DNA from 2 places in the Halanaerobium saccharolyticum subsp. saccharolyticum DSM 6643 genome. Region 2 is predicted to be linked to the other one. Evidence: riboswitches for the same ligand, from Rfam matches in the RefSeq annotation. Region 2 holds a riboswitch; the other holds the start of a gene.
What was found. A riboswitch is a leader RNA that binds a small molecule or an ion and turns the genes downstream of it on or off. The one in region 2 is predicted to bind molybdenum cofactor.
Positions count from the first base shown of each region.

Region 1 (6,086 bases), on a different contig from region 2:
AGGCCTCCCAATATCTTTTTTACCATAGCAAAGCTGACGATTGAGATTAGTTATTTCAACCAAATCATAATCATAAAGATAGATTTTATTTACTCCAACCCGCTGCAGCTGTAGGGCCTGATTGGTCCCTAGTCCTCCTGTGCCGGCAATCATAATATTTAATTTTTCTAACTGCTGCTGTTGTTTTTTATTAAATAATTTTTCCTGTCTTTTTAGATAATCTTTCATAATCATCCTCCTGCCGATGGTGGAAATAAAGTTACTGTATCCTGATTATCAATTTTGGTTTCAAGCCCTTCCAAATGGATAACATTATGACCGTTGACCAGAATAATTGAACCGGGAGCGATACTGCCATCTGACTCCAGTAATTTCTGACTAAAATAGCCGTCAAAATCTTGATCCAGCTTTTTAATTAGCTTAGAAATAGTGGTTTCTCCCTCCAACTCATATTCAACCCCTGGACTTTTTAAATTAATTTTAAATAAAGAATAGAATTTAACTATCAATGCCATTTGCATCACCTTTCAATATTAAAATTCCACCCAGTTCCCGGCAGAGAACTGAGTGGATTTAAATTGCTCAATTAAAATCAGCCACTAATTTAATTCTAACTAAGTTATTATTTAATTTTAAGATCCTTAAATTTCTGGTCACTAATCCAGCCATCTTCTTCCCAGCCGCGATGTTTATAATATTCGGGCAAAATCTCTTTATATTTTGAAGCATTTCCTTTCAAAGGTCCATCAACAATTGGCTCAGTTAAGAAACGCTCTGGAAGTTTATCAGTATCTGGGGTTACACCCGCCTCATAATTGAATAAGCGCTCTAAGTTCCATATTCTTTCTCCAACTTCAAGCAGAGATTCAGATGTATAATCAAATTTTGTGCCTGCATTGATTATTTCTCTGTAATCATCTAGTCCCAAAGCAAAAGAAGTAAAGAGACACATCCCACTTGAATCAATTACAGCAGTTAGATCCTGAAAGATAATAACCCATTCTGGTTTTCCTTTTAACTCCTGGGGGTCAAGTTTTTCTGGTACACCAAGTACCTCTGGAGAAACCATATAGCCCCTTACATGACAACCTCCACGGTTGGAAGTAGCATAACTTAATCCATGGCCCTGTAGTCCACGTGGATCATAAGCCGGTAATTCCTGTTTCTTAACACTCATTGAAAACTCAGGATGGCCCTTGGAATCGGCAAAACGGTATGATCCTTCTGCCATGGCATCTCCTATACCTTCTCTATAACCCATCTTTTGAGTATAATAAACAATTGACTCGGAAGAACCAAATTTAAGTTCTGGACCATTTGCCAGTTCTTCTCTATCTATATAGCCTTTTTCATACATTTCCATGGCACAGGCAATTGTAGCACCAGCAGAAATAGTATCCATTCCAAGGTCATTACAAATATAGTTTGCTTCTACAATCGCATTTAAATCCTTCACACCACAGTCTGCTCCAAAAGCCCAACCTGTTTCATATTCCGGACCTTCCCCGGAACGACCATTTGGTAATTTAGTATCCCTACTACAGCGGATTGGACAAGCATAACAACCTTTATTACCCTGCAGATATCCTTTTTCCACCAGTGCTTCTCCAGATACTTCAGCAACATCTTCATAAGTAGATTCCTGAAAGTTTCTAGTCGGATAAACTCCAGTAGAATTACAAATGTTATCAAGAACTTTAGTTCCTAATGCAGGTAAACCCTCACCAGTAACTCCATCTTCTTTGAGCATTTTAGTCTGTTTCTGAACTACTTTCAGCATTTCATCCTTAAAATATTCGACCTGTTTATCCTTAGCTCTTACTACAATAGCTTTTAAATTCTTAGAACCCATAACTGCACCAACCCCGGTTCTACCGGCAGCTCGATCCTTGTCATTCATAATTGAAGCAAATTTCACTAAATTTTCTCCAGCAGGTCCAATACAGCTAACTCTAGCATCGAGAGCATCCATAGCCTCTAACAGATAATCGGTAGTTTCATAAACTCCCTTACCCCAGATTTCAGAAGCATCTTTAAGCTCAACTTTTTCTCCTTCGATTGATAGGTAAAGTGGTCTTTCAGCCTTACCTTCAAAAATAATAATATCATTGCCACTAAATCTCAATTCAGCACCAAAAAACCCACCTGAATTACTGCTGGCAATAGTACCTGTTAAAGGGCCTTTGGTAACAACCATATAACGGCCACCAGTAGATGCTGCTGTTCCAGTTAAAAGCCCAGTAGCATAAATCAATTTATTTTCGGGGCTTAATGGATCAACCTTAGGGTCAATTTCATCATACAGAATTTTTGAAGCTAAGCCTCTACCACCAAGATATTTTTTTACATTTTCACCTGAAATTGTTTCTCTAGTAATTTCCTCATTTGTCAAATCTACTCTTAAAACTTGATATTCATAAATTTTTCCCATAATCAATTATACCTCCTTTAGATTTACTCTTCTTTCCAAGCACGGGAGGCTGAGTCATTTCTTCCTCAACCCAGCGGTCTAATTTCCTTAGAAAACTCCTTAGGCAAAAAGACTCGAAGGTATATTAGTACTTATTAAACTTAACAAGTCAAATTCCTGCTTTAATTTTCAAAATATTAAAATTATTTTATTCACATTTAAAGCAGCTTTTATTTTCAATTTTATTATGGACATTGAATTACACCTCGAGCCCATAAGCAGTCTCCACAAACTGGAAACTGATTCCCGTGGCAGTCTTCTTTGTTTTCTTTAGACATTTCACAGCCTGAACATTGAGTACAATCTGAAAAAGGAAATTCTTTAACTTTTTTGCGAAATTTTTTAAAATCATCACTGTTCCAAATTTCTGAGAGCCCCGATTCTGATATTTTTCCTAATGAATATTTATTGATATGCTTTTCGCGCTCTCTAATATAAAGGTCATAACTGTGCATTAGAGCAATACAAGGACTAATCTCTCCCTGCCAGTTAACTGCAATTGAGCCATCTTCTACAAACTTACAATAGCCCCGATGAGGATTAAATGGTACCTGAGTTGTACTAATTGAGCTTGATTTTCCGCCGACTGCAGCCAGATCACGAATAATATCTTCCCTCAAATCAGTTGGAGGTAGATAAATTTCGGGTCTATGTTCAGTTCTGATTTTAGGTTGAGAGCGGCTAATAGAAAAAGAATATAATATTTCAGCTGACATATCTTCAGTATATGGAAGTAGATTTGTTAAAAAAATAAAAGAAGCCCCTATTCTACGAGCCAATTTACGCAAATCCCTAAGTTCCTCAACATTTGATTTCATAATCACATATTCGATGCCAATCTCACATTCACTTTGTTTTTTATCCCGAAGATTACGAAAATAGTTTACATTTTTAATTACAGTCTTTAATTCTGCTCCCGATCGAATATCAGCCATTGTCTCCGGCGAAGTTCCATCCACAGAAACTACCAGACTGTTAAGTCCAGCCTCCAGTAATTCTGAAGCTTTATCTTTATTCAACAAAAGTCCATTTGTAATCATCTGAGTTTTAACTTTTAGTTCAGAAGCCAACTCAATCATCTCTGCAATTTGAGGATGAAAAAGAGGCTCGCCAATCCCCCAGAATGAAACTTTTTTCAGGCCTTCAAAATCTTTTAGTCCATTTATTAATTTTTTATAATCTTCCATTTTCATAAAACCCATTTCTTCATCCCAGGAATGCCTAACACAGGTTTTACAGTTTAAGTTACAGTCACTTGTAGGCTCTACATAAACTTTTGTCAGCCGGGGATCAGCTCTTTCAATATAAATTCCATCACTATTGAATTTAATTTTAATCTCTGTTTCAGAATCAATTCCTAATTTTTTTCTGATTTCTTTTGGCAGCTCAAGTTTTCCATTTTTCAGTTTGAGCTCTAAATTTTTTGGAAGCTCTTCATTTAAACCATCACTACGCCAGAACTGTGGATTGTTGATTAAAAATTGCATTATCTACTCCTTCCTGCTAGATGTGTACTTTAAAGACAGCAAATTTAAAATTGATAAGTAGTTTTAATATTTAGATACTTATATTTTATCTTTACTGGCAACTCTTTGCAATATTTATCTGAGATTTTCAAGAAAAAAAGCCAGCCTTAGACCAAGGCTGGCTTGAAAAAATAATATAAAGACTCTATTAAACTGCAAGTCTTAATTAAATTAGTTGTTCACCACTTCCATAACTTCATCTTCTTCTTCCCAATCCCATGGTTCTTTTCTAATTAAGGAATCAGCAAATGGGATATAGATTGAGGCGATACCAATTACTGCTAATATTCCCTGATACCATAAAAGAGGTATTATTTGGAATGGACCAACTGCACCTTCTGTTAATCCCATAACAAGAAGAATCTGAGCTCCATAGGGGAGTGCTCCCTGCATAACACAGGCAAAGATATCAAGTAAAACAGCACTTCGTCTGGGATCTACTTTAAACTTAGTTGATATGTTTTTGGCTATTGGACCATTAATAATTATTGAAACTGTGTTATTTGCTATTGCTGCATCTGTGATAGCAATAAGTCCTGCTATTCCCAATTCAGCTGTATTTTTACTATTAATTTTTTTACTAATTGAATTAACAATAAACTGAAGTCCGCCAGCTTTTCTCATCATTTCTGCCAAACCACCAGTTATTAGTGAAACAAGGAAAACATTAATCATAGAAGTAAATCCATTATAAATCTCTTGCGGGAATGTTAAGAAAGTAAGATCTCCATAAAAAATCCCAATTATTCCAGATAAAACAATTCCAGAAGTTAGGACAACAAATACATTACCACCCATAACAGCAAACATTAACACAAACAGATAGGGGATAATTTTAACTAAGCTATAACTATATTCTGCAGTTTGAATAGCTTCTGGAGTTCCTGAAAAGAAAAACAAGAGAATCATAGTTATTATTGCTGCAGGAATAGCAATATAGATATTTATTCTAAATTTATCTCTCATTTTAACTCCCTGAGTTGTTGTAGCTGCGATTGTTGTATCAGAAATAATTGATAAGTTATCACCAAACATTGAGCCACCAATTACAACTGCCATAATAAATGGAAGACTAAGTCCAGTCTTATCAGCAAATCCGAGGGCAATTGGTGCTACAGCCGCTAATGTTCCCATAGAAGTACCAGTAGAAACAGATATAAAACCAGATATCAAAAATAAGCCAATGGTTATAAATTGAACAGGTATTAATGATAATCCTAAATTAACAACTGAATCTACTCCACCCATTGCGCTTGAAACTGTAGAAAAACCTCCTGCAAGCAGATAGATCATACACATAATCATTATGTTTCTTTCTCCCAGTCCAGTTAAAAATGTATTCATCTTTTCTTCCATTGTTCCCTCAAACATCATAAATGCAATAACTACACCTATTGATACAGCAACCGGCATTGGAAATTGATAAAATGCATTATTTACCCCGCGAAGATTTAATACAATTCCTGTACCTAGATAAATGGCCAAAAAGATAATAAACGGAAATAAAGCTTTAGCATTACCCTTTTTGATTTCAGTGTTTTTCAAAGTAGTTCCCCCTAATATAATGTGGTTTTAATTTAAAACTAAATATTTTTTAAAAATAAATATGTAAAACCATAAATCATTTTATATTTTTGAAAGAGCATAGCCAAGATCATCAATAATATCTTCTACATCTTCAATACCTATTGAAATTCTTATTAAACCATCCGTAATTCCTGATTCAATTCTTTCTTCTCTTGGAACTTGTGAGTTTGTCATCGATGCTGGATGCTGGATTAATGTATCAACATCCCCCAAACTAACAGCTAAAGTTGCAAGTTGAACGTTATTCATCATTTTTTCACCTGCGTCAACCCCACCTTTCAATTCACAGCTAATCATGCTGCCAAAGCCTGTTGCCTGTTTTACTGCAAGATCATACTGAGAGTGACTTTTAAGGCCTGGATAATATACTTTGTCTACTTTTTCATGCTCCTCCAAAAATTGAGCAACCTCCATCGCATTTTTTGCATGTTTTTCCACTCTAATTGGGAGAGTTTTAAGACCTCGCAAAAGAAGCCAAGCATTAAATGGACTAATAATACCTC
Region 1 covers NZ_CAUI01000023.1:260,286-266,371, forward strand. The annotation lists gene HSACCH_RS11340 (HesA/MoeB/ThiF family protein) at 1-228, opposite strand, end outside; gene HSACCH_RS11345 (MoaD family protein) at 231-515, opposite strand; gene HSACCH_RS11350 (aldehyde ferredoxin oxidoreductase family protein) at 623-2,431, opposite strand; molybdenum cofactor riboswitch at 2,444-2,562, opposite strand; gene HSACCH_RS11355 (radical SAM protein) at 2,656-3,957, opposite strand; gene HSACCH_RS11360 (Na+/H+ antiporter NhaC family protein) at 4,168-5,541, opposite strand; gene HSACCH_RS11365 (trans-sulfuration enzyme family protein) at 5,623-6,086, opposite strand, start outside.
Region 1: it holds a riboswitch for molybdenum cofactor, as region 2 does, so the genes downstream of both, HSACCH_RS11350 (aldehyde ferredoxin oxidoreductase family protein) here and HSACCH_RS08255 (substrate-binding domain-containing protein) in region 2, are expected to answer to the same signal.

Region 2 (6,086 bases):
GTTTAAATTTTTGACTGCGGCTTGCTCCCATTGATAATGCTGTTTTATATAATTTTTCATCTAGAGAAAAAATAACATTCCTAATTAAAGCAGTTATAAGGGGGGTAATTAAAATTACCTGTCCTACGATTATACCAATCGGAGTAAATAAAAGTTCTAATTCTCCCAGAACACCACGACGAGAAATTAAAGAATAAACAAAAATACCAACTACAACTGTAGGTAAACTTAAGAGAGTGTTCAAAATAATATTTACAAATTTTTTGCTTTTGAATTTCTTTCTAGCAATTAAGATGGCCAGTGGAACAGAAATAATTGAAGCAATTAAGGTTGAAGAAATAGAAATTTTAAGAGAAGTTGTTACTACATTGAGTACTTCAGAATCTATAGTTATAATTAGTTTTAAAGCTCTATATATTGCATCAGCATAATAGCCCACTTTTTGCCTCCTGTCAAACAAATTTTAAAGAGCCAGCTGTAGAGACTAATTAATCCTACAGCCAGCCATTCTTATCTATTAAATATAAGCTTAATCTACCAGATTATCTTCTTCAATTGCAGACGGATAAAATAGTTGTTTTCCGTATCTCATATAATTATTTATTAAATTTTGACCCTGTTGAGAAGTTACATAGCCTGTAAAAGCCATTGCCATCTGATAATTAACATGAGTATGATAGGCTGGATTAATTGGAATAATCCCATAAGGGTTAAATAAAGCAGGATCTCCACTATTTAATATCTCCAATTCTATATCACCACTATAAGCTAAGAAAGTTCCTCGATCAGCTAAAATGTATGCCTGGCGCTCATCTGCCATATTTATACTTGGCCCCATACCCTGACCACTTTCTAAATACCAGCTGCCATCGGGCTTAATTCCAGCACTATCCCAAAGAGATAATTCTTTCTTATGGGTACCAGAATTATCACCACGCGATACAAATTCTGTTTTCGATGCAGCTATTTTTTCTAGTGCCTCTGCAGCATTTTCAGTATCCCTAAGCCCGGCTGGATCAGAAGTTGGTCCTAAAATAACAAAGTCATTATACATTACATCTCTTCTATTTACCCCATAGCTATTTGCCACAAATTCATCTTCAGCTTCCCGGGCATGAACAAAAATTATATCAGCATCACCATTCCGTCCCAGTTCAATTGCAGCTCCAGTTCCTACGGCTACAACATCTACCCGCACATTAAACTTTTCTTCAAAAGGTGGAATCAATTCAGCTAAAAGCCCAGAATTCTCAGTACTGGTTGTAGTTGCCATTGTTAATATCTCTTGAGCAGCCGCAGCTGAACTAAAGATCAACATAAAAATAAGTAATGAAAAAATAATCTTCTTTATTGACATAATAATCCCCCTTGTTTTAATGTATTGACTTTTGATTTAATTTTAGAAAAATCAAACCCTATATTTTTAAAACACAAAAAAATAAACTCCCGGTATAATTACCGGAAGTTTAAGGCGGATTAAACATAATGCAATCCATATCGATCACTCCTTTCCATCCGGGAGGCTCAAAAGTTTCCTTTTAAACCCTATCGGCGCAGTAAGCTTAACATGCAAGTCTTAGCTTAAAAGCGCTCGGAGTTGTGCGACTATTCTTACATTAATAATATCCATATTAATTAGTTTTGTCAAGCAGTTAAAAATTTTGTTTTTAATCAATTTTAGTTTAGTAAATATAAACTCTAGCCTCATAAGGTCTCAGAGATCCTTGAAGTTCAGATTTAATGCCTTCCTGGTAGTTATTTAATATTAATTTAGCCTGCTCAAATTTTATTTCAGAATCTAATTTATAGTTAACTTTTTCTTTAGAAAAATTTAATAATACCAGCAAATTATTTTCTTCTCCCAAACGCTGGTAAGCATATATATTTTTATCTTCTTCCATTAGAATATTATATTTACCATAAGCAAATACTGGATATTTTTTGCGCAAAGAAATCAGCTTTTGATAATATTTGAAAACTGAATCATTTGCAGTTAGATCTTTTTCAACATTGATTTCTGGATAATTATTATTCATTCTTAACCAGGGCTCAACCTCAGAAAATCCAGCATATTTACTTTCATTCCAGTGCATAGGTGTGCGAGCATTATCCCGAGTTCTATAATTTGCAATCTCTAAGATCTCTTCTTCACTCATTTCTCCTTTTTCCTGAACTGCTTTAATATAACCTCTAGTTTCAATATCATCAAAAGCAGTCAAAGAATCAAAACTAATATTGGTCATTCCAATTTCCTCACCCTGATAAATAAAGGGAGTACCTCTTAAAGTATGGAGCATTGTTCCCAGCATTTTTGCTGATTCTTTACGATACTTGCCATCATCTCCATAGCGAGAGACAATTCTTGGTTGATCATGGTTACAAAAATAGAGACTGGTCCAGCCATTATTCTGCTGTAATTTATACTGCCACTGGCTCATTAAATCTTTAAGTTCTTTTAGCTCCCAATTTGTAATCTTACTCCATCCTTCTTTACGATCAAATTCAAGATGCTCAAAAGGAATAACCATTGAAAATTCTCTTCTATCCTCTTTCACAAATTTCAAAGCCTCATCTTTATCAACAAAAGGAGTTTCTCCAACAGTCATAGAATCATAATTATTATAAGTATTTTCAGCCATTTCCTGAATAAATTCATGAACCCGAGGACCATTAGCAAAATATTCATGTCCTGCTAGCCCATCTTCAGAGCCATCCGGAAAATCCTGATCTTTTGAAATTAAATTGATTACATCCAATCTAAAGCCATCTATACCCTTTTTTAACCACCAATTGATAATATCATAAATTTCCTGGCGCAGCTCAGGATTTTCCCAGTTTAAGTCCGGCTGTTTTGGTGAAAATAAGTGAAGATAGTATTGTTCCGTCTGCTCATCATACTTCCAGGCAGAGCCACCGAAAAATGACTTCCAATTATTTGGTGGGCCACCATTTTTACCATCTTTCCAGATATAATAATCGCGGTAAGGATTATCTTTGCTTTTTTTAGACTCTTTAAACCATTGATGCTCATCTGAACTATGATTCAAAACCAAATCCATAATCAATTTCATGTCTTTTTGGTGCAGAAGCTCCATTAGCTCTTCTAAATCTTCCATTGTTCCAAATTCATCCATAATATCTCTGTAATCACTAATATCATAACCATTATCATCATTTGGTGACTTATAAACAGGATTTAACCAGACTGCATCAACACCTAGTTTATCAAGATAGTCAATTTTTTCAATAACTCCTCTTAAATCACCAATTCCATCATTATTACTGTCTTTAAAACTGCGGGGATAAATCTGATAAACCACAGCTTCTTTCCACCATTTTTTATTCATATTAAAGCCTCCAGTATAATTAATTAGATTTAAGCTGCTTTTTCTGCAGCCTGGTCTGTTACTTTTTTAATCAAATTATTAATAGTCAAAAATAAAATAAATAAAATCGCTATAAAAATTGGTATTATTTCTAGAGAAATATTTTTTGCCAAAATCCCTGCCAAACCAGGTATTAAAGCCCCACCCAGACCCGCAGCAGAAATCTGCATTCCAATAGTGTTTGTTGTATGTTTTTCCCCGACTCGATAGGAAGTACTTGAAATTAAGGCCGGAAAAATTGGTGCAATTGCAAGCCCTGTTATTGCAATCCCCAACAGTGATAAGGGCTGGGATAAGTTGACTGTAATTAAAACGCTTCCAAAAAGTCCTAAAGCTGCTGCATATTTAGCAATTTTTCGGCTCAAAAATTTGTAAGCTAAAAAACCAGCCAAAATTCTACCAACTGTAAATGAGCCCCAGTAAGCACTGACCCAAAAACCGGCCAGAGCTGTGCTAACACCTCTAGATTCTGTCAATAACGTGTAAGTCCAGTGTCCAATTGACATCTCTATTCCTGTATAGATAAAAAATAATAAAATACTCAATAATGCTGGTAAATACTTTATTGTCTGAAATAATTTAATATCTTTTTGTTGCTTTTTATTTTCAACAGTAGTTTTTTTATCTTTAGGATCCTGCCAAAGAAAAAGAGTCATTGCAAAAATTGACGCTAAAATAATTTGGGCTATTCCAACAATTATATAACCCATTCTCCAGCTATCAGAATACTTAATTGCATTTGCCATAATAATTGGCCCAATCGTAATCCCTACCCCAAAACTGGCATGTAACCACTGCATTAAACCTTCGTTAAAGTTCTTTTCTACATATGTATTTAAAGCTGCATCAATTGCTCCTGCTCCTAAACCAGCAAACACAGCCAAAATGGGTAAAAGCCACCAGAAAGGAGTCAATGTATAACCGATTAAAGCCAATCCAGTTGCTAAACAGCTAAGAGACAACAATACTGCAACTCCAACTTTTTTCATAAAAAAACCATTCAAAAAACTGGAAATTAAATAACCTGTAGTTGAGCCAATCAAAATAATCCCAAGTGCATCAAGTGGCAGTTTAAAACTACTTCTCATTTCTGGCCAGGCAACTCCCAATAAACCATCAGGCAGCCCCAAAGAAATAAAAGCTATATAGATTAAGATAATTAATAAGTATTTTTTATTTCCTTTATTCATAATAACACCTTTTTCTCAGCCGAATATTTTGTAAATCTATATAAAAAAACTAAAACTAGGCTGTTTCTCTTTTTACCAGTTTTAACTCTAGTTCTTTATGATAAATATCTTTTAACTCACCATTAATAGCTTTTAATAAAACTTCAATTGTTAAATAACCAAGCTGATACATTGGCTGCCAGATGGTAGTTAATTTTAGATATTTAGCAAGTTCAATATTATCATAACCAATTACTGCTATATCAGCCGGTACTTTCAATCCTTTTTCTTCCACCGCCTGCAGAACTCCTATTGCCTGATTATCGGAGGCAGCAAAGACTGCTGTAGGCCATTTTGCTTGCGGCAGTTCAAAAATTTCCTGCATTGATTGGTAGCCATCTTCAACATAAAAATCCCCATCTTTAATTAATTTTTGATCAATTATAATATTATTTTTCTTAAAAGATTTCTTTACACCTTCTAAACGCTTTTGCCCATGTAAACTATTAATATCTCCGTTAACAAATGCAATCCGACTGTGATCTAATGCAGCTAAATAGTCAACTGCCATCTCTGCACCTTTTAAGTCATCAAAATATATTGAATGAAAATCAGCAGAAAATTCATCAGCAAGCACTACCGGTATTCCAGAGTCTTTTAATTCTTGATCTTCTGTATCTGAAATATCCATTGTTAAAGCAGCAATCCCATCAACCTTTCTGCTGTGTACTATATCCATAATTTTTTTCATTCTATTTTCATTTAAATCAATTTTATGCAAAATTAAATCAATATTTTCCTCTTCTAAAGCGTCCTGTATGCCTTTTAAAACTTCAACAAAAAAATGATCAATAAAACTCGGAACTATAACAGCAACTGCATTTGCTTTCTGTCGAGCCAAATTTTGCGCAAGTTTATTAGGCCGGTAATTAAGCTCCTTCATTACTTCCAAAACTTTTTTTCTAGTATCATCTTTTACCTTATCGCTATTATTTAAAACTCTTGATACAGTTCCGATTCCAACCCCAGCTTTTTCTGCAACATCATAAATATTAACTTTGTTTTTAGACATTTAGATCTACTGTCCTTTCATTATTTTAACATTTATCCATATTATATCGTGTATAATTAAAAAATACAAAGACAGTTTAATAGAATAGGACAGGATGTTGTACTACATCCTGTCTACTAATAGCTTATATTCAAAACTTATTTTTCCAAAATATCTTCAATTTCTAATTCTAAATATGCTATCGCGTCTTCGGCCCTCGATTCTCCAGTTAAAACAGAATGAACTGCCTGGAAAAACCTTTCTGAGACTGCACTATATTCTTTTCCAGCTGCTGCTGATGGTCTGGGAACTGTGTTGATAAAAACTTGATAAAGATCCCCAAAAAATGGATTGGCTTCTAAAACGTCTTGATCTTCATATAAATCAGCAATAGTTGGGTTAAATGATCCTTCTACTGCTCTCATTTTTTGGACTTTTTCACTTGTCATAAATATTGCTAATTTTGCTGCCAATTCAGGA
Region 2 covers NZ_CAUI01000019.1:149,601-155,686, reverse strand. The annotation lists gene HSACCH_RS08260 (ABC transporter permease) at 1-439, opposite strand, end outside; gene HSACCH_RS08255 (substrate-binding domain-containing protein) at 530-1,357, opposite strand; molybdenum cofactor riboswitch at 1,489-1,609, opposite strand; gene HSACCH_RS08250 (alpha-glucosidase) at 1,683-3,347, opposite strand; gene HSACCH_RS08245 (MFS transporter) at 3,377-4,576, opposite strand; gene HSACCH_RS08240 (LacI family DNA-binding transcriptional regulator) at 4,632-5,627, opposite strand; gene HSACCH_RS08235 (ABC transporter substrate-binding protein) at 5,765-6,086, opposite strand, start outside.